Linked DNA regions of Hahella sp. HNIBRBA332. The protein of the gene in region 1 interacts with the protein of each later gene in a pairwise test. Links are inferred from orthologs where the notes say so. Each region holds a gene or a part of one and is shown on either strand. Other genes may lie near its edges.

The links.
Region 2: the proteins of purT (region 1) and O5O45_RS30860 interact in binary tests that used the Escherichia coli proteins (3 or more experiments, as listed by UniProt). The link is inferred for Hahella sp. HNIBRBA332 from one-to-one orthologs.

Annotation. Positions count from the first base shown.
Region 1 is NZ_CP132203.1:3,613,816-3,623,024, reverse strand. What follows is about bases 2,318-5,096. They hold purT (formate-dependent phosphoribosylglycinamide formyltransferase), read left to right. Parts: upstream 2,318-2,995; coding sequence 2,996-4,198; downstream 4,199-5,096. Other genes in these bases: O5O45_RS16030 (DUF1289 domain-containing protein), read left to right, coding at 2,761-2,964; O5O45_RS32090 (gamma carbonic anhydrase family protein), read left to right, coding at 2,413-2,748. Also shown: O5O45_RS16050 (YqfO family protein), read left to right, coding at 589-900; O5O45_RS16045 (NUDIX hydrolase), read right to left, coding at 937-1,482; O5O45_RS16040 (CoA pyrophosphatase), read left to right, coding at 1,600-2,220. UniProt on the Escherichia coli protein: Involved in the de novo purine biosynthesis. Catalyzes the transfer of formate to 5-phospho-ribosyl-glycinamide (GAR), producing 5-phospho-ribosyl-N-formylglycinamide (FGAR). Formate is provided by PurU via hydrolysis of 10-formyl-tetrahydrofolate.
Region 2 is NZ_CP132203.1:6,930,343-6,939,608, reverse strand. Bases 4,338-7,173 are described here. They hold O5O45_RS30860 (polyprenyl synthetase family protein), read left to right. Parts: upstream 4,338-5,223; coding sequence 5,224-6,123; downstream 6,124-7,173. Other genes in these bases: dxs (1-deoxy-D-xylulose-5-phosphate synthase), read left to right, coding at 6,255-7,173; O5O45_RS30865 (exodeoxyribonuclease VII small subunit), read left to right, coding at 4,962-5,240; pomA (flagellar motor protein PomA), read right to left, coding at 4,338-4,717. Outside these bases: lgt (prolipoprotein diacylglyceryl transferase), read right to left, coding at 1-605; O5O45_RS30890 (sulfite exporter TauE/SafE family protein), read right to left, coding at 602-1,402; O5O45_RS30885 (NRDE family protein), read left to right, coding at 1,525-2,313; O5O45_RS30880 (PilZ domain-containing protein), read right to left, coding at 2,255-2,842; O5O45_RS30875 (flagellar motor protein MotB), read right to left, coding at 2,965-3,945; more of pomA, read right to left, coding at 3,959-4,337; more of dxs, read left to right, coding at 7,174-8,186; ribA (GTP cyclohydrolase II), read right to left, coding at 8,268-8,891; GTP 3',8-cyclase MoaA, read right to left, coding at 9,024-9,266.

The DNA.
Region 1 (9,209 bases):
GGACGCAATGATGATTTTAAAGAGCGGAGACATTTGTCTCCGCTCTTACTCTCTGCTGAATCTGTTCATTTCCAGGGCTTTTCGCCACATGAGATAAAAAATCTCCGTTTTCCTTTTCAAGCGGCCAAATTAGGCTATGCTTTTCTCCGCTATTATTTTTTGTCAGAAAAGGTAACAAAGTGTACGTCATCGCTAGTTGCAAAACTTGATGTGCTCAAAAAATGCTCGCATGAGTTGCGGGGCCTGCCGGAAAATCCCTATCGCCGCCTAAAAACGAGGCCTTTTTGTCTGCGTTGTTTCTGTTTATTCACATCAGAAATATCTATGTCAAGTAGCATCTAAAAATATTTCAAAGATGTTGTGGTATCAGCGTTGACAAATGTAACTTGTTGATAAATATTGGTATTTTTGTCCTGTTTAATTCGTCGCCAATTTGTCCCGGGCATAGGCCCTATGGGCGATTTGGGAGGAAGTTAAGTATTTATCCCCAAAGTTATCCACAGAATCTGTGGAGAACTCTAGTTTTTCAATCTGGGCAGTAATTTAGTGTCTGCCTGTGGATAAAATTTAAACTGTAATGGAGGGAAAATGTATAAATTAAGCTTTTTTGTTCCTGAGTCGCATATGGAAACAGTGAAGGAAGCAGTCTTTGCTGCGGGAGGCGGGAAGATAGGCGATTATGATCGTTGTAGTTGGCAGACAAAGGGGGTCGGCCAGTTCCGTCCCCTGGATGGCAGCTCTCCATTTCTCGGTAGTGTTGGTGAAGTTGAACGGGTCGAAGAATATAAAGTGGAGTTAGTGGTTGAAGATGCGTTGATCTCGCCGGTCGTGGCGGCAATGAAGCTGGCGCATCCTTACGAAGAACCGGCATACGACGTATACCGGCTGGAAAGTTTTTAAAGGTATCCCCATGCATAAAGCGCCTGAGGGATAGGGTTAATCTTCGGGAATGCCTGCGTGGATATCTTTCACATGCACGGGGAAGGAATTGCTTTTACGATCATGGAAATACTGCTGCAGCGTTATTTTTACCGTAGGAAAAGCGATTTCATCCCAGGGGATGTCGCTCTCTGAAAACAATTGTACGTCCAGGCTTTCCTCGCCGGCGGCGAACTCTCCATTGATTACATTGGCGCGGTAAAAAATATGCACCTGACCGATATGGGGGACGCTGATCATCGTGTATAAGCCGTCTAGATTGACACGCGCTTGCGCTTCCTCCCACGTTTCTCGCATGGCGGCTTCTGAAGTGGTTTCCTGCATTTCCATAAAGCCGGCGGGTAAAGTCCAAAAGCCTAATCTGGGCTCGATGGCTCGCTTGCAAAGTAAAATGCGGTCGCCATAAACGGGAAGTGTGCCGGCAACGATTTTAGGGTTGATGTAGTGGATAGCCTGACAGTGGCCGCATACATGCCTCGGCCGGTTATCTCCTGCGGGAATCTTATGCTCGACGGGTTGGCCGCATTGGCTGCAATACTTCATGGTCAGATGAACAGTCTCACTGGTTGTCTTTTTACTAGCCGAAATAAGCGTTCGTAATTTGGGTGTTCTTTTTGAATGCTGCGCCTCATATTGCACCATACATTACCCCGGACTTGTATGGTATCTTTCCTTGTTTTCCTCATTCAGTCGTCTGCCATGCTCGATAAAATCATCGCTACTCTATCTTCCAATCAACCGCGGCGTTTTCCCAGCGACTTCCCAGAAGCGGCGGTTTTGGTGCCGATTACCAGAGAGAACTGTCCTCAGATTATCCTGACCAGACGCGCTGAGCATATGAAAACTCATAGCGGGCAGGTGGCTTTCCCGGGAGGGATGCGAGACCCTTCGGATCAGAACTTGCGGGACACTGCGCTGCGAGAGACTTTTGAGGAAGTGGGAGTGTCTCCTGAAAAGATAGAAGTGGTTGGCAGCCTTAATCAGGTTGTGTCCCGCCATGGTATAGCCGTCACGCCCTATGTTGGGATAGTCGATCCTGAGGTGGAGTTGATCCCGGACCCAAGTGAGTTGCATAGCGTATTTAAAGCGCCGGTGAGCTTTTTCTTGGAAAACGAGCCTGATCGACTGGATAAAATCAATTTTGAGCAGTATCGATTACAAGTTCCTTGCTGGTTTTACGGCGATTATGAGATCTGGGGCGTTTCCGCAATCATATTGATGGACTTTTTCCGAGTTTCATTTAATCGAAGAATTGGCAGTTTTACTGAAGGTAGGGATTGAACGCATATGAGGTTTAATTTAGGCGATTATCTGGCTGAAATATCCGGGGATGGATGCTTTGTTGCGCCAAATGCTGCGGTTATAGGGCGAGTTGTCATGCGCCCCCAGTCCAGTGTCTGGTTTGGTGCGGTTGTCCGAGCGGATAACGATCAAGTAACCATTGGCCCAAAATCGAACGTTCAGGACTGTGCAGTGTTACACACCGACTCTGGTTGTCCCATTGTGTTGGGAGAGGGGGTGACGGTAGGACATCACGCTATGCTGCACGGATGTGATGTAGGCGACTACAGTCTGATTGGCATCAATGCTGTTGTGCTTAACGGAGCCAAAATTGGACGCTTTTGTATCATTGGCGCTAATGCATTGATTCCTGAAGGTGTTGAGATTCCTGATGGCAGCTTGGTTATTGGGTCTCCAGGAAGAGTAAAGCGTGAATTGAGCGAGCAAGAAAAGAAGCAGCTTATCGTCAGCGCCGAACACTATGTGGAAAACGCCCTCAAATATTCGCGCACTTTGCAGCCAGCCTGATATTGCATATTTATGAAAGAGAATACCAATCGAATGAATGGTGAGCGAGTTGTGCGCTCGCCATGCGTTAGTATCTGCGCTTTGGATGACGATGACATATGTATTGGTTGTCATCGCAGTGTTGAGGAAATAGCTGCTTGGTCTCGAATGAGTAACGAACAGCGCATGGATGTGTTGAAGAAAGTGGCTGACAGAGAACGTAAGTCTGTCATTTAAGTCGCTTAATAATGAATAGGAGCAAAAGGCTATGGTAAGAATTGGTACTCCGCTGACGGATGTTGCGACACGTGCAATGCTATTAGGAAGCGGGGAGCTGGGAAAAGAGGTTGCGATTGAGCTGCAGCGATTTGGCGTCGAAGTCATTGCAGTGGACCGCTACCCAAACGCGCCTGCAATGCAGGTGGCTCACCGCGCTCATGTCATCGACATGCTTGACCCTAAACAGCTGCGGGAATTGGTTGAGCTTGAAGCTCCTGATTTCATCATTCCTGAAATTGAGGCGATTGCGACAGCTGAGCTCCTTGAGCTTGAACGAAGCGGCTTCAATGTCGTGCCCACCGCTCGTGCAGCTAATTTGACCATGAATAGGGAAGGAATTCGCCGGCTGGCGGCGGAGGAGCTGGGATTGAGCACTTCACCTTATGTCTTCGCTGTTGACTTCGAGTCTTTTCGCGAAGCGGTGAATTCAATTGGCGTTCCTTGTGTCGTTAAGCCAATTATGAGCTCATCAGGAAAAGGTCAAAGCGTTATACATAACGAAAGCGATGTTGCGCGTGCTTGGCGATACGCTCAAGAAGGTGGTCGGGCGGGTCAGGGCAAAGTTATCGTAGAGGGATTTGTAGACTTCGATTATGAGATTACGCTTTTAACTTTGCGACATGCTGGAGGGACTTCCTTTTGTGAGCCTATTGGTCATTTGCAAGTTGATGGTGACTACCGGGTAAGCTGGCAGCCACATCCGATGAGTTCTGTAGCATTGGACGCTGCGCAGGATATAGCTGAAAAGGTGACGGCGGCTCTGGGCGGATATGGAATTTTTGGTGTGGAGCTTTTCGTTAAAGGAGATGAAGTCTACTTCAGTGAAGTGTCGCCACGGCCCCATGATACTGGATTGGTTACCCTTGTTTCACAGAACCTGTCGGAGTTTGCTTTGCATGCGAGGGCGTTATTAGGTCTGCCGGTTCCTTCTATTAAGCAAATGGGGGCGTCTGCTTCCGTAGCATTGTTGGTGGAGGGCGATTCGTCCAGTGTCTGTTTTTCTTCACTTGAAGCTGCGCTGTGCAATCCAGATGTGCAAGTGAGACTTTTTGGTAAGCCGGAAGTTCATGGCAAACGTCGAATGGGGGTAGTTTTGGCCCAATCTGAAAGCGTTGATGAGGCGAAGAAGCTTGCGCAGAAAGCGGCGGACAGCATTGTCGTTGAGCTTGAACCAGAAATGAAACAAGAGTGAGCTTGTAAAATAAAAAGAGCGTGCTTTACTTATAAATTACCCATTAGGAACTTTTCCCCTAAAAGTTAAAAATGGAGTTGACGGTGAGAAGGATGTGCGTATAATGCGCCCCACTTCGACGGGGAAGCCGGTCGGAGGGGAGGGAAAGAAGCTGGTTTGAGAGAGCCGGCGGCGCTAAAAAGGAGTTGACACTGAGAAACGAAAGTGTAGAATGCGCGCCTCGGTCGGAGAGAGTCTCCGAAAGAGAAAGTTCTTTAAAAAGTTAATCAAGCAATTTGTTGTGGGCGCTAACTGAGGCGGATCTGGAAAAGATTAAGTCTTAAGTTAGTGACTCGTACAATTCATGAGTGAGTAATCACTCAAGAGTACAGTAGTTTTAACTTGAGCAAGATTAAGAATCTTAATGATTCACACTCTTTAAACTGAAGAGTTTGATCATGGCTCAGATTGAACGCTGGCGGCAGGCTTAACACATGCAAGTCGAGCGGTAACAGTCCTTCGGGAGCTGACGAGCGGCGGACGGGTGAGTAAAGCATAGGAATCTGCCTGTTAGAGGGGGATAGCCCGGGGAAACTCGGATTAATACCGCATACGCCCTACGGGGGAAAGCAGGGGATCTTCGGACCTTGCGCTAACAGATGAGCCTATGTCGGATTAGCTAGTTGGTAGGGTAAGAGCCTACCAAGGCGACGATCCGTAACTGGTCTGAGAGGATGATCAGTCACACTGGAACTGAGACACGGTCCAGACTCCTACGGGAGGCAGCAGTGGGGAATATTGGACAATGGGGGCAACCCTGATCCAGCCATGCCGCGTGTGTGAAGAAGGCCTTCGGGTTGTAAAGCACTTTCAGTGGGGAGGAAAGGGCAGTTGCTAATATCAGCTGCAGTTGACGTTACCCACAGAAGAAGCACCGGCAAACTCCGTGCCAGCAGCCGCGGTAATACGGAGGGTGCGAGCGTTAATCGGAATTACTGGGCGTAAAGCGCGCGTAGGCGGTTGCTTAAGCTAGATGTGAAATCCCCGGGCTCAACCTGGGAACTGCATTTAGAACTGGGCGACTAGAGTTTTGGAGAGGAGGGTAGAATTCCAGGTGTAGCGGTGAAATGCGTAGAGATCTGGAGGAATACCAGTGGCGAAGGCGGCCCTCTGGCCAAAAACTGACGCTGAGGTGCGAAAGCGTGGGGAGCAAACAGGATTAGATACCCTGGTAGTCCACGCCGTAAACGATGAGAACTAGCCGTTGGGGTCCTTAGAGACTTTAGTGGCGCAGCTAACGCGATAAGTTCTCCGCCTGGGGAGTACGGCCGCAAGGTTAAAACTCAAATGAATTGACGGGGGCCCGCACAAGCGGTGGAGCATGTGGTTTAATTCGAAGCAACGCGAAGAACCTTACCTGGCCTTGACATCCAGAGAACTTTCCAGAGATGGATTGGTGCCTTCGGGAACTCTGAGACAGGTGCTGCATGGCTGTCGTCAGCTCGTGTTGTGAAATGTTGGGTTAAGTCCCGTAACGAGCGCAACCCTTGTCCCTATTTGCCAGCACTTCGGGTGGGAACTTTAGGGAGACTGCCGGTGACAAACCGGAGGAAGGTGGGGACGACGTCAAGTCATCATGGCCCTTACGGCCAGGGCTACACACGTGCTACAATGGGGCGTACAGAGGGTTGCGAAGCCGCGAGGTGGAGCTAATCTCTTAAAGCGTCTCGTAGTCCGGATTGGAGTCTGCAACTCGACTCCATGAAGTCGGAATCGCTAGTAATCGCGAATCAGAATGTCGCGGTGAATACGTTCCCGGGCCTTGTACACACCGCCCGTCACACCATGGGAGTGGGTTGCACCAGAAGTAGCTAGTCTAACCTTCGGGGGGACGGTTACCACGGTGTGATTCATGACTGGGGTGAAGTCGTAACAAGGTAGCCGTAGGGGAACCTGCGGCTGGATCACCTCCTTAAACGATATCCAACTGTCTCAGTTTGGCGTCCACAACAAATTGCTTGATTGGCGAGTAGAGAGCTTACTTAAGGGTCATCAGACCCGTGACGCAATCGAGAGATTGCAAGTTCTGGGTCTGTAGCTCAGGTGGTTAGAGCGCACCCCTGATAAGGGTGAGGTCGGTGGTTCAAGTCCACCCAGACCCACCAGAATTTCCTTGTTCTTGGTGAAAACTAAGTGTGATTAGGAAGATTATGGGGCTGTAGCTCAGCTGGGAGAGCGCCTGCCTTGCACGCAGGAGGTCAGCGGTTCGATCCCGCTCAGCTCCACCATTCCATGAATGGTAGTAGTACGGTTGACGATTAAGTAAGTGAAAGCTGACGGTTTGAGATGTTAGAAACGAATACAGCATGAAAGTTTCAGAAAGATGACTGTATTGGTTTCTGGCATTTGGTCAGAGAAGCTCTTTAACAATTTGGATAAGCAAAGTAAAAACCAACACGTAGTGATGAACGAAGTTTGTTTGTCACACAACGGATAGGTTTTACTGAGTAGTTATACTCAAGCGCAATATCGGCAAATTATTGTTACGGTGAAACCAGCGCTGTATAGCTTGAAGTGATGGCAGTAATGAAATTACTTCGGGTTATATGGTCAAGTGAATAAGCGCATACGGTGGATGCCTTGGCAACTGGAGGCGATGAAAGACGTGGAAGCCTGCGATAAGCGTCGGCGAGGTGGCAAACAACCTTTGACCCGGCGATCTCTGAATGGGGAAACCCACCTGATTTATCAGGTATCCTGCACTGAATCCATAGGTGTAGGAGGCGAACCGGGGGAACTGAAACATCTAAGTACCCCGAGGAAAAGAAATCAACCGAGATTCCCTTAGTAGCGGCGAGCGAACGGGGAGCAGCCCTTAAGCTTTGTGACAGATAGGAGAACGCTCTGGAAAGTGCGGCCATAGTGGGTGACAGCCCCGTATCTGAAATCTTATCAAAGTGAAATCGAGTAGGTCGGGACACGTGTTATCTTGACTGAATATGGGGGGACCATCCTCCAAGGCTAAATACTCCCAGTTGACCGATAGTGAACCAGTACCGTGAGGGAAAGGCGAAAAGAACCCCTGTGAGGGGAGTGAAATAGAACCTGAAACCGTATGCGTACAAGCAGTGGGAGCAGATTTATTCTGTGACTGCGTACCTTTTGTATAATGGGTCAGCGACTTACGTTTAGTGGCGAGCTTAACCGAATAGGGGAGGCGTAGGGAAACCGAGTCTGAATAGGGCGAATTAGTCGCTAGGCGTAGACCCGAAACCGAGTGATCTAGCCATGGGCAGGTTGAAGGTTGAGTAACATCAACTGGAGGACCGAACCGAAATCTGTTGAAAAAGATTCGGATGACTTGTGGCTGGGGGTGAAAGGCCAATCAAACTCGGAGATAGCTGGTTCTCCCCGAAAGCTATTTAGGTAGCGCCTCGGACGAACGCCTACGGGGGTAGAGCACTGTTTGGGCTAGGGGGTCATCTCGACTTACCAACCCCATGCAAACTCCGAATACCGTAGAGTGATATCCGGGAGACACACGGCGGGTGCTAACGTCCGTCGTGAAGAGGGAAACAACCCAGACCGCCAGCTAAGGCCCCCAAGTCCATGTTAAGTGGGAAACGATGTGGGAAGGCACAGACAGCTAGGAGGTTGGCTTAGAAGCAGCCACCCTTTAAAGAAAGCGTAATAGCTCACTAGTCGAGTCGGCCTGCGCGGAAGATGTAACGGGGCTCAAACATGGCGCCGAAGCTGCGGATTCATCCAATGGATGAGTGGTAGGGGAGCGTTCTGTAAGCTGATGAAGGTGGATCGAGAGGTCTGCTGGAGGTATCAGAAGTGCGAATGCTGACATGAGTAACGATAATGCGGGTGAAAAACCCGCACGCCGGAAGACCAAGGGTTCCTGCGCAACGCTAATCGGCGCAGGGTGAGTCGGCCCCTAAGGCGAGACCGAAAGGTGTAGTCGATGGGAAATCGGTTAAAATTCCGATACTTTGTATTGCTGCGATGGGGGGACGGAGAAGGCTAGGTCAGCCTGGGATTGGTAGTCCAGGTTTAAGCCTGTAGGCAGTGTGTTTAGGCAAATCCGGACACACAATGCTGAGGGGTGATGACGAACTCTCTTTAAGAGAGTGAAGTGATTGATGCCCAGCTTCCAGGAAAAGCCTCTAAGCTTCAGGCAATACGAAACCGTACCCCAAACCGACACAGGTGGTCAGGTAGAGAATACCAAGGCGCTTGAGAGAACTCGGGTGAAGGAACTAGGCAAAATGGTGCCGTAACTTCGGGAGAAGGCACGCCGTCATGTACGTGAAGGCCCTGCGGCTGGAGCGGAAGGCGGTCGAAGATACCAGGCCCCTGCGACTGTTTATTAAAAACACAGCACTCTGCAAACACGAAAGTGGACGTATAGGGTGTGACGCCTGCCCGGTGCCGGAAGGTTAATTGATGGGGTTAGCGTAAGCGAAGCTCTTGATCGAAGCCCCGGTAAACGGCGGCCGTAACTATAACGGTCCTAAGGTAGCGAAATTCCTTGTCGGGTAAGTTCCGACCTGCACGAATGGCGTAACGATGGGGGCGCTGTCTCCACCCGAGACTCAGTGAAATTGAAATCGCTGTGAAGATGCAGTGTATCCGCGGCTAGACGGAAAGACCCCGTGAACCTTTACTATAGCTTCACAGTGGACTTTGAACCTGCTTGTGTAGGATAGGTGGGAGGCTTTGAAGCGAGGACGCCAGTTCTCGTGGAGCCATCCTTGAAATACCACCCTGGCATGTTTGAGGTTCTAACTCTGACTGGTAATCCCGGTCGAGGACACTGTGTGGTGGGTAGTTTGACTGGGGCGGTCTCCTCCAAAAGAGTAACGGAGGAGCACGAAGGTGCGCTAAGTACGGTCGGACATCGTACGGTTAGTGTAAAGGCAAAAGCGCGCTTAACTGCGAGACAAACACGTCGAGCAGGTACGAAAGTAGGTCTTAGTGATCCGGTGGTTCTGTATGGAAGGGCCATCGCTCAACGGATAAAAGG
Region 2 (9,266 bases), 3.3 Mb from region 1 along the record:
GGACGGGGTTTGGCGGAATAGAACCACAGGATTAAAAACAGAGCGACGCCTTCTAGGGCGAACTGATAAAGCTGGGAAGGGTGACGCGCCAGATGCGATGGATCGCGCGGAAACACCATGGCCCAGGGAACGTCCGTCGCTCTGCCCCAAAGTTCGCCACCGATAAAGTTGCCTAAGCGCCCTGCGCCCAAACCAATAGGCACCAGCGGCGCGACAAAGTCCGCCACCTGAAAGAATGAGAGTCCCAAGGAACGACCGTAGGCCCACATGGCGATAATGACGCCGATCAGTCCACCGTGGAACGACATGCCTCCGGTCCAGACTTCAAACAGCCAGATAGGATCATCCAGAAACTGATCAAAGTTATAGAAAATGACATAGCCAACGCGTCCACCCAGCACCACACCAAGGGCGCACCAGAAGATCAGGTCGGCTACCTGCTGCTCCTTCATGGGCGCATGCGGCTGATGCGAACGGTGTTTACCCAACATCCAGGCTGCGGCAAACCCCAACAAGTACATCAACCCATACCAATGCACGCTTAGCGGCCCGACGGAAAAAGCCACCGGGTCGATATTCGGATAGTCAAACCAACGTTCTGTCACAATTGTCCCCACGCTTGATATAGAAACCGGCCACCCACAACAAACAGCAGCACTGAGAAAATTCGTTTAAGCACGTCTCCGGGCAGGCGATGAGCCAATTTGGCGCCCAGGCTCGCAAACGGCATGCTGGTTATCGCAATTCCCGCCAGCGCCGGCAGGTAGATAAACCCCAGACTATATTCCGGCAACGCCGCTTCGCTCCATCCTTCCCAGATATTAGTGACGGCGCCCATTAACGCGATCGGCAATCCGCAAGCGGCGGAAGTGCCCACCGCCTGCTGCATACGCACGTTGCACCATGTCAGATAAGGCACCGACAAGGAGCCTCCGCCAATGCCGAATATGGCTGAGGCCCAACCAATGCCGCCGCCCACGCCGACCAGAGCGCCATTCCCCGGCAGGCTTCGATGGGGCTTGGGTTTCAGCGCCAGAGCCATCTGTACGCCGATGGTAATGGCGAATATCCCGATGACCAGCTTCAACTGCGCCGCCGGCATCAATGAAGCCGTCTGCGCGCCCAATACCGCGCCAACCATCAGCCCTACCGCCATGGGACGAAACACGCGCCAGTTCACCCCTTGCTTCTGATGATGCGCACGAATCGAATTAATGGAGGTGAAAATAATAGTCGCCAGGGAAGTGCCGACGGCCAAGTGCGTGGCGACGCTTGGGGCCACGCCCTGCAGTTCGAAGCTGAAAATCAACGCAGGGACAATTATCAATCCGCCGCCGATGCCGAACAGTCCGGCCAACACTCCCGCTAGCGCGCCTAAAGCCAAATACGCCAGGAATACCATTTCGCCCCCAACAAAATAGGATCAGGCCACTCCACCAGGAGCCCCGTATAAAGAAGGTGGTATGATACATAAATTAAGGACTCTGTGCTTTTCGATTTCCACGCACGTCTGGGAGCAAGCCTATGTGCCTACTATTTGTCGCTTACCAAGCGAATCCCCGGTTTCCGCTGATCGCCGCCGCCAATCGCGACGAGTTTTATGCCCGCCCCACCCAACCTCTGACGCAATGGCCAGAGCGCCCGCGTATCTATGCAGGACGCGACTTGCAGGAAGGCGGGACCTGGATGGGCGCGACGACGAACGGCCGTTTCGCCGCCGTCACCAACCACCGTTCCGGCCCCCGCGAAGCCGCGCAGCTATCCCGCGGATCCTTGGTAAGAAGCTTCCTGGAGTCGGAACTGTCAGTAGACGACTTCGCCGCCGCTCTGGAACCGACAAGCCAATCCTACGGCGGCTTTAACCTGATGATGCTTGCCGACTCCACCCTGGCTTATTTCAGTAATCGCAAAGAGCCTCAGTACCAGCGCTTAACGCCAGGCATATACGGTCTGAGCAATGGGTTATTGAATACGCCCTGGCCTAAACTGACTGCAGGCAAACGCCGATTCACCTCTGCGATTACTGGGCCGAATCAGGATGAACTCTGGGCGTTACTGGCGGATGACGCCGCCGCGCCGGACTACCTGTTGCCGGATACCGGCGTAGGCGTTGAGGTGGAGCGGTTGCTTTCCTCCGCTTTTATTACTTCGAAGGACTACGGCACCCGCAGCAGTACGCTGCTGCTACATGATGCAAACGGCGTCACGCAGATGTGGGAAAAGACATTTGAGAAGGGCGTATACCAGAGTGAAGTCAGCCTTTCTTTTCCTTCTCCTCTCGCCGCTCCCGCAATTGCCGGGTCTGACACTTGAGGACATGCTGAATCAGGATTTCCTGATTCTGTTCTTCGATGTCCGTAAAATCCGCTCGCAGGATAAAGCCATCTTTGTCCTCATCATCGGCTCTGGGCTTGTCACAGGCAATAACGAGCGCACGCAGGGACATGGAAATATTACTGGGGTATAAGATCAGGTGGAGTTGCAGCGTCACGCCGACATCCAGTCGATCGTCCACCGGAAAAGCAATCCCGCAAGCGCTGAGATTAACCCGTCTGGCCCGCCGGGGTTCTGACCAGACGCCATCGCTGCGGCTCTCCAGAGTAAGCGCCAAGTTGATCTTGCGGTTGAACAACTCAAGCATGTGAGCCAACCCTGCGTTCGCCGCCCGCATACTCTCCAGCGCTTTGGAGATATCATTCTCCAGAGTCAACAAAGAGGTCGAACTTACATGGGACTCCGATGACTCTTTTTCCGCCGCCTCTCCTCGCTGCAACACCCGATACGCCAAACCTACCGTATCGCTAATTCGAAAGAAGCGACGTCTTTCAGCTACCTCAGACATAGATTCTCACCCGCGCTCATACGTCAATACTCTCATGCGCCTCCTGCTCTTCGCTCCCATCTTGTCTCTCTATTTATACGCTCTCGCCCAGTCTAATGCGAACCGTTCAGAAAGCCGCCAGATCAGAATATTTCGTCCGGCGCCAAGCCCTGCCATTCCTCAGATTGATCCCTGGGCAGAATATCTGGCGCGACGTCTCTCGCCTTCTGGATCTCTTTCTTGGTTTCATCATCCAGAGGTTGTTGCAGAATAATTTCCACCCGTCGATTGCGGGCGCGGTTTTCCGCCGAATCGTTCGACGCCAGGGGCTTGGTATCAGCATAACCTGCGATGCTGAAGCGGGAGGGATCCAGTTCTCCCGACTCAAACAACGCATGGGCTACTTCCAGCGCCCGTGCAGCGGAGAGATCCCAGTTGGAACGAAACCGGGCCGTGTGAATGGGAATACTGTCAGAATGCCCTTCCACGGAGATACTCCCTGCCATGGACTTGAGCAGTTCCACCAGCTTGTCTATCACTGGATAGAACTCGGGATTCAAATCCGCGGAGCCGCTATTGAACGAACCTTTTTCCTGCACGCGAATGACAATCTTGCGTCCCCGGGTTTCCACTTCCACTTGATTGTTGCGGACCTCCGCCTCCAATGCGGAAGCCAGGGTAATGGCGTCGTTCTCCGTCTCCTCCACCAGCATCTTGATTTTTTCCAGCACAATATCGCTGAGTTCTTCTCCTTGAATCTTCGGGCACTCTTCCTGAAGCGCGTCCGCCACCTGCTGTTCACAAAGCTGCTGCAGATTAGGCAGGTCCATCTCGGTTTGCTGCATGATGGTCTGCAAGGGGGTCGGGTCTGGTTTACCAGGACTGAACTCTTGGGCGATGATGCTGGTGCCCTTGGGAATACTGTCCACATTGACGATCGCCTGCACGCCGAAGGCCTCCCGCATAGAGCCAGCCAAACGCTTGAACTTGAGCGCGTCCATCTCGGAGAAAGACAGTAGCAACACAAAGAAACACATCAGCAAGGACATCAAATCGGCGAAAGTCGCCATCCAGGCGGGCAGCCCGGGAGGACATTCGCACTTTTGCTCTTCTTCGTCATTCATTGGCGCACTCCCGTCAGGCTTCTTCAGTCTGACGTTTACCTTCAGGCAGATAAGTGCGTAGCATGGTTTCAATCACACGTGGGTTCTGCCCCGCCTGAATCGCCAACAGAGCGTCAATAATCATGGATTTGATCTGCTCTTCCTCTCCCATTCTCAGTTTCAATTTATCTGCAACCGGAATAGCGATCATATTCGCCAACATGGCGCCGTATAACGTGGTCAGCAGCGCAACGGCCATCGCAGGTCCAATTGACTTTGGATCATCCATATTCGACAGCATCGCCACCAGACCAATCAGCGTCCCAATCATCCCCATCGCGGGGGCGACATCCCCCATTGCTCCGAATACGGAAGATCCTTGCTTGTGCCTGTCTACAGTGAGATTACGGTCCTTGGTCAGCAGTGCTTTGACGACGTCGCCGTCATGGCCGTCTATCAGCAGTTGTATGCCTTTAGACAGGAATGCGTTGGGTATTTCTTTGCCTTCCAGGGAGAGCAGGCCGCCTTTTCTGGCGGCATCAGCCAGCTCAACGACCTGTTCAATTAACTCTTCGGGCTTATCCAGCTTGAACATAAAAGCCTTGGCCGCCACCTTGCCAGCGCTTAGGAACTGACCGAGCGAAAACTTCATCAAAACAACCAGAAGCGTACCGCCAAATACGATGAGCAGCGACGGCACATCAACAAACATTCCAATTGAGCCGCCCAACATCATCGCCATCGCAACGATAGCCAAACCGCCAATGAGGCCCAAAAGCGTAGCTAAATCCACAAAGCGCTCCTTTACGGGTGGACAGTACAGAATAAACCCAGAGGATGCCGGCGCTGAGACTGGCCGCGCCGGGCTTCCCCAAAGTATAGACAGGGAATTTAAAAACTGCTGACTTATCCGGGTGTTAGTTTAATGAAGAAGACGCCGACAAAGCCCGCTGCGGCTGAATTTTAACGGCGACCGATTGACCCTGACGGCGCTCTCAGGTAGGGTGGCTCTGCGCAAAAACCGGCATAAGAACACAATGACTGAAAAAAACGCCAACTCTGATGTAAGTCCCTCCACCAGCGGCTCAACGCCCGATTTCGAAGACGCATTGCAGCGTCTAGAAGTCCTGGTGAGAAAGCTGGAGCAAGGCGACCTTAAACTGGAAGAAGCCCTGGTCGCTTTTGAAGAAGGCGTCCAACTCACTCGCCACTGCCAAACCGCCTTGCAGACTGCAGAACAAAAGGTTCAACAGTTAATTGAAGAGCGCGGAGCCCCGCTAACCAAACCTTTTGATCAGAATGACGCCGAAGACTGATTCTCTCGACGACTTTTTCCAGCGTAACCGCGCCCAAATCGACCAAGCCCTAGCCAACCTGCTTCCCAATCCGGAAGGCCCCAAGGCCAGGCTGAATGAGGCCATGCGTTATTGCGTGCTTAACGGCGGAAAGCGAGTACGTCCTTTACTGTTGCTCGCTACTACGGAAGCCTTGGGCGGAGACCTGCAACAGGCGTTACCCGCCTGCTGCGCGGTAGAACTGATTCACGCCTACTCTTTGGTGCATGACGATTTGCCGGCAATGGACGACGATTCTCTGCGCCGAGGCAAACCCACTTGCCATATCGCTTTTGACGAAGCCACCGCCATTCTGGTCGGCGATGGCCTGCAAACACTGGCGTTTAGCGCATTAACCGAGCCCTCAGGCGCATCCGCGGAAAGCATGCTGCAGATGGTGCGAGAACTTGCCCGCGCCAGTGGGCATCAGGGCATGGTCGGCGGACAGGCTATCGATATCTACTCAGAGGGCCATACGCTCAAGCTTGAGGAATTGGAGCGCATGCACCTGGAAAAAACCGGCGCGCTGATTGAGTCGAGTATTGTATTGGGCGCCCTGTCCGCCGGCCGGACTGACGCAGAAACCATTGACGGCTTACGCCGCTTCGCGCAGGCCATTGGCTTGGCGTTTCAGGTTCGTGACGACATCATAGACGTGGAAAGCGACACCAGCGTATTAGGTAAAACCGCAGGGAAAGACGCCGAGCGCAACAAACCTACGTACACGTCTCTATTGGGTCTTGAACAAGCGAAACTGAAGGCGCGCCAGCTATATGAGGAAGCCCTCGCGCAGCTGCAGGCGCTGGGTTTGCAGAACTCCCGGTTACAGGATCTTGCCAGCTTCATGATCGAGCGCACGCATTGATCGCCAATTGCCCGTGTTCTCCAACCCAACATCGCTTATAATGGCCGATTGCTTTTATAGGCAATTTTTTTGCGTCCGAGGCTATGATCCGGCGGCTAATCCCTTAGAACCGAGCGACTACAACTGCAAGAATGCAAAAACCATACGTATTTCAAGAAATTCCAGTGCATCGGCCCAATACGCCGTTGCTCGACAAAATCGACTCTCCGGCCCAGCTGCGCCTTCTTAATGAAGCTGAGCTCCTGCAGTTGGCGCACGAACTACGTGCATTTTTGCTGTACAGCGTAGGCCAATCCGGCGGCCATTTCGGCGCGGGCCTGGGCGTGGTGGAGTTAACCGTAGCCTTGCACTACGCCTTCAATACTCCCGACGACCGACTGGTTTGGGACGTGGGTCATCAAGCTTATCCCCACAAAATACTTACTGGCCGCCGTGAGCAAATGCTCACTATTCGCCAAAAGGACGGTCTCGCCGCTTTCCCCCGTCGCGAGGAAAGCCCTTATGACACCTTTGGCGTTGGACACTCCAGCACCTCTATCAGCGCCGCACTGGGCATGGCGATCGCCGCGCGCATGCAGAACCTGCCCCGGAAAGCCATCGCCGTTATCGGCGACGGAGCCATGACCGCGGGTATGGCGTTCGAAGCTTTGAACCACGCCGCCGACACTAAAGCGGACCTGCTGGTGATTCTGAACGACAACGATATGTCGATTTCCCGTAATGTCGGCGGGCTGTCCAACTATTTCGCCCGCCTGTTGGCGAGCAAGACATACAATCAGATGCGCGACAGCGGCAAGCGCGTGCTGCAAGGCGCACCGGGTCTGATGGAGCTGGCTCGCAAAACAGAAGAGCATTTTAAAGGCATGGTCGCTCCAGGCACTCTGTTCGAAGAGCTTGGCTTCAACTATATCGGACCGATAGACGGCCACGATCTGCCTCGTTTAGTTGAAACCCTGAATAATATCAAGGAACTGAGCGGACCTCAGTTCCTGCATGTGGTCACGAAAAAGGGCAAGGGCTTCGCTCATGCGGAAAGCGACCCTATCGGCTATCACGCCATCAACAAGATTGAACCCAAGCCCAAGGTGCAAGACACCGCCAAAGCGCCCAAAAAGCCGCGCTACTCCAATATTTTTGGTCAGTGGTTGTGCGACATGGCGGAACAGGACGCCAGCTTGGTGGGCATCACTCCCGCCATGTGCGAAGGCTCCGATCTGATCGAGTTCTCCAAACGCTTCCCGGAACGTTATTACGATGTCGCCATCGCGGAGCAGCATGCAGTGACTTTAGCCGCTGGCTTGGCTTGCGACGGAGCCAAGCCGGTAGTGGCCATTTACTCCACCTTCCTGCAGCGCGCCTATGACCAGCTCATTCACGATGTCGCAATTCAGAATCTGGATGTGCTTTTCGCTATCGACCGCGCAGGTTTGGTCGGCGAAGACGGTCCTACCCACGCCGGCAGTTTTGATCTCACCTACCTGCGTTGCATCCCCAATATGGTGGTCATGGCGCCGTCGGATGAAGATGAAACCCGTAAAATGCTGACTACAGGATACAGATTCACAGGTCCCGCAGCAGTGCGTTACCCAAGAGGCAACGGACCAGGCGCGGAAATCAACCCTGGGCTGGAGTCCTTGGAGATAGGCAAAGCCAACCTGCGTCGCCGCGGCGCGCAGACTGTCATTTTGAACTTCGGCGCCTTGTTGTCTGCCGCCTTAGAAGTGGCGGAAGAGAATAATTTCACCGTTGTGGATATGCGATTCATCAAACCCCTGGATCAGAATATGATTCTGGAGATGGCGGGAAGCCATGATCTTTTGGTGACGCTAGAAGAGAATTGCATCCTTGGCGGCGCAGGCAGCGGCGTTATCGAGTTTCTCTCTTCCCAAGGCATCGCCATGCCTGTCTTACAACTAGGTCTTCCCGATGAGTTTATCGAACACGGCAAGCCTGCTGAACTGCACAAAGAAGTCGGCCTGGATGCGCAAGGTATCGCCGCCGCCATTAAGAAGCGCCTGCAGAGCCTGAATCTGGCGTCGCCCAAGACCGGCACCAGCGACTGAAAACGCAAACGGGGCGCAACTAAGCGCCCCGTTTAATCTTTCTCAAGACAAGCCTGAATTCCGTTGTAATACCCGCCCGTATTATTTCGCGGCGACAACGTAATCATCGTCTTGGTGTGTCGTCAGCAAGTGCCCCAACTTGCCAGCTTTAGTGGCCAGGTAGTTGCGATTATGGGGATTTCTTCCCACTTCCAGGGGGACTCGCTCAACCACTTCAATTCCCAAACTAGTCAGTGAATTGACCTTGCGAGGGTTGTTGGTCATTAGACGAATGCGGCTTATACCCAGATGATACAGCATCGGTTTACACATGCTGTAGTCGCGCAAGTCCGCCGCGAACCCTAGCTGCTCATTGGCTTCCACCGTATCAGCGCCCTGATCCTGTAAGTTGTAAGCGCGAATCTTATTCAATAAGCCAATCCCACGACCTTCCTGGCGCAAGTACAACAAAATGCCGCGCCCTTCGGCGGCAATACTGCGCAACGCTTCGTCGAGCTGATAGCCGCAGTCACAGCGCATGCTGAACAGCGCATCTCCAGTCAGGCATTCTGAGTGTGTGCGCGCCAGCACCGGCGCTCCGTCGCCAATATCTCCCAAGGTCAGGGCAATATGTTCTTTTTGCGTGCCGACTTCCTGGAATCCGTGCATATCGAACACACCAAAGGGAGTTGGCAGCTTGCAACTGGCGACATAGGTGACAGACACTCGATACTCTCTCTAAAACTTGGCGGGGCGGAAATTCTATCAGATGCGCCGCCCCACCCCAACACTTAGACTCATGGGCGCAATCTATAGCGTCAATAAGTTACGCTAATAATCCGCCCCATAGGACTGGCGTCAACCGCCGGTCATATTCATAAAGCGTACGATCTGAGGCTCTTCCTCAAGATCAAAGTAGTGCCGTTCCGGCTTAATCATCATCGCATCGATGATTGTCTGCCGTAACTGTTCGGGTCTGCCACGCAAAACTTCCCGCAAATCAACGGAATGCTCATTCCCCAGACACAACAGCAGACGCCCTTCCACCGTCACTCTAACCCGGTTGCATAAATGGCAGAAGTTATGGCTATGAGGAGAAAT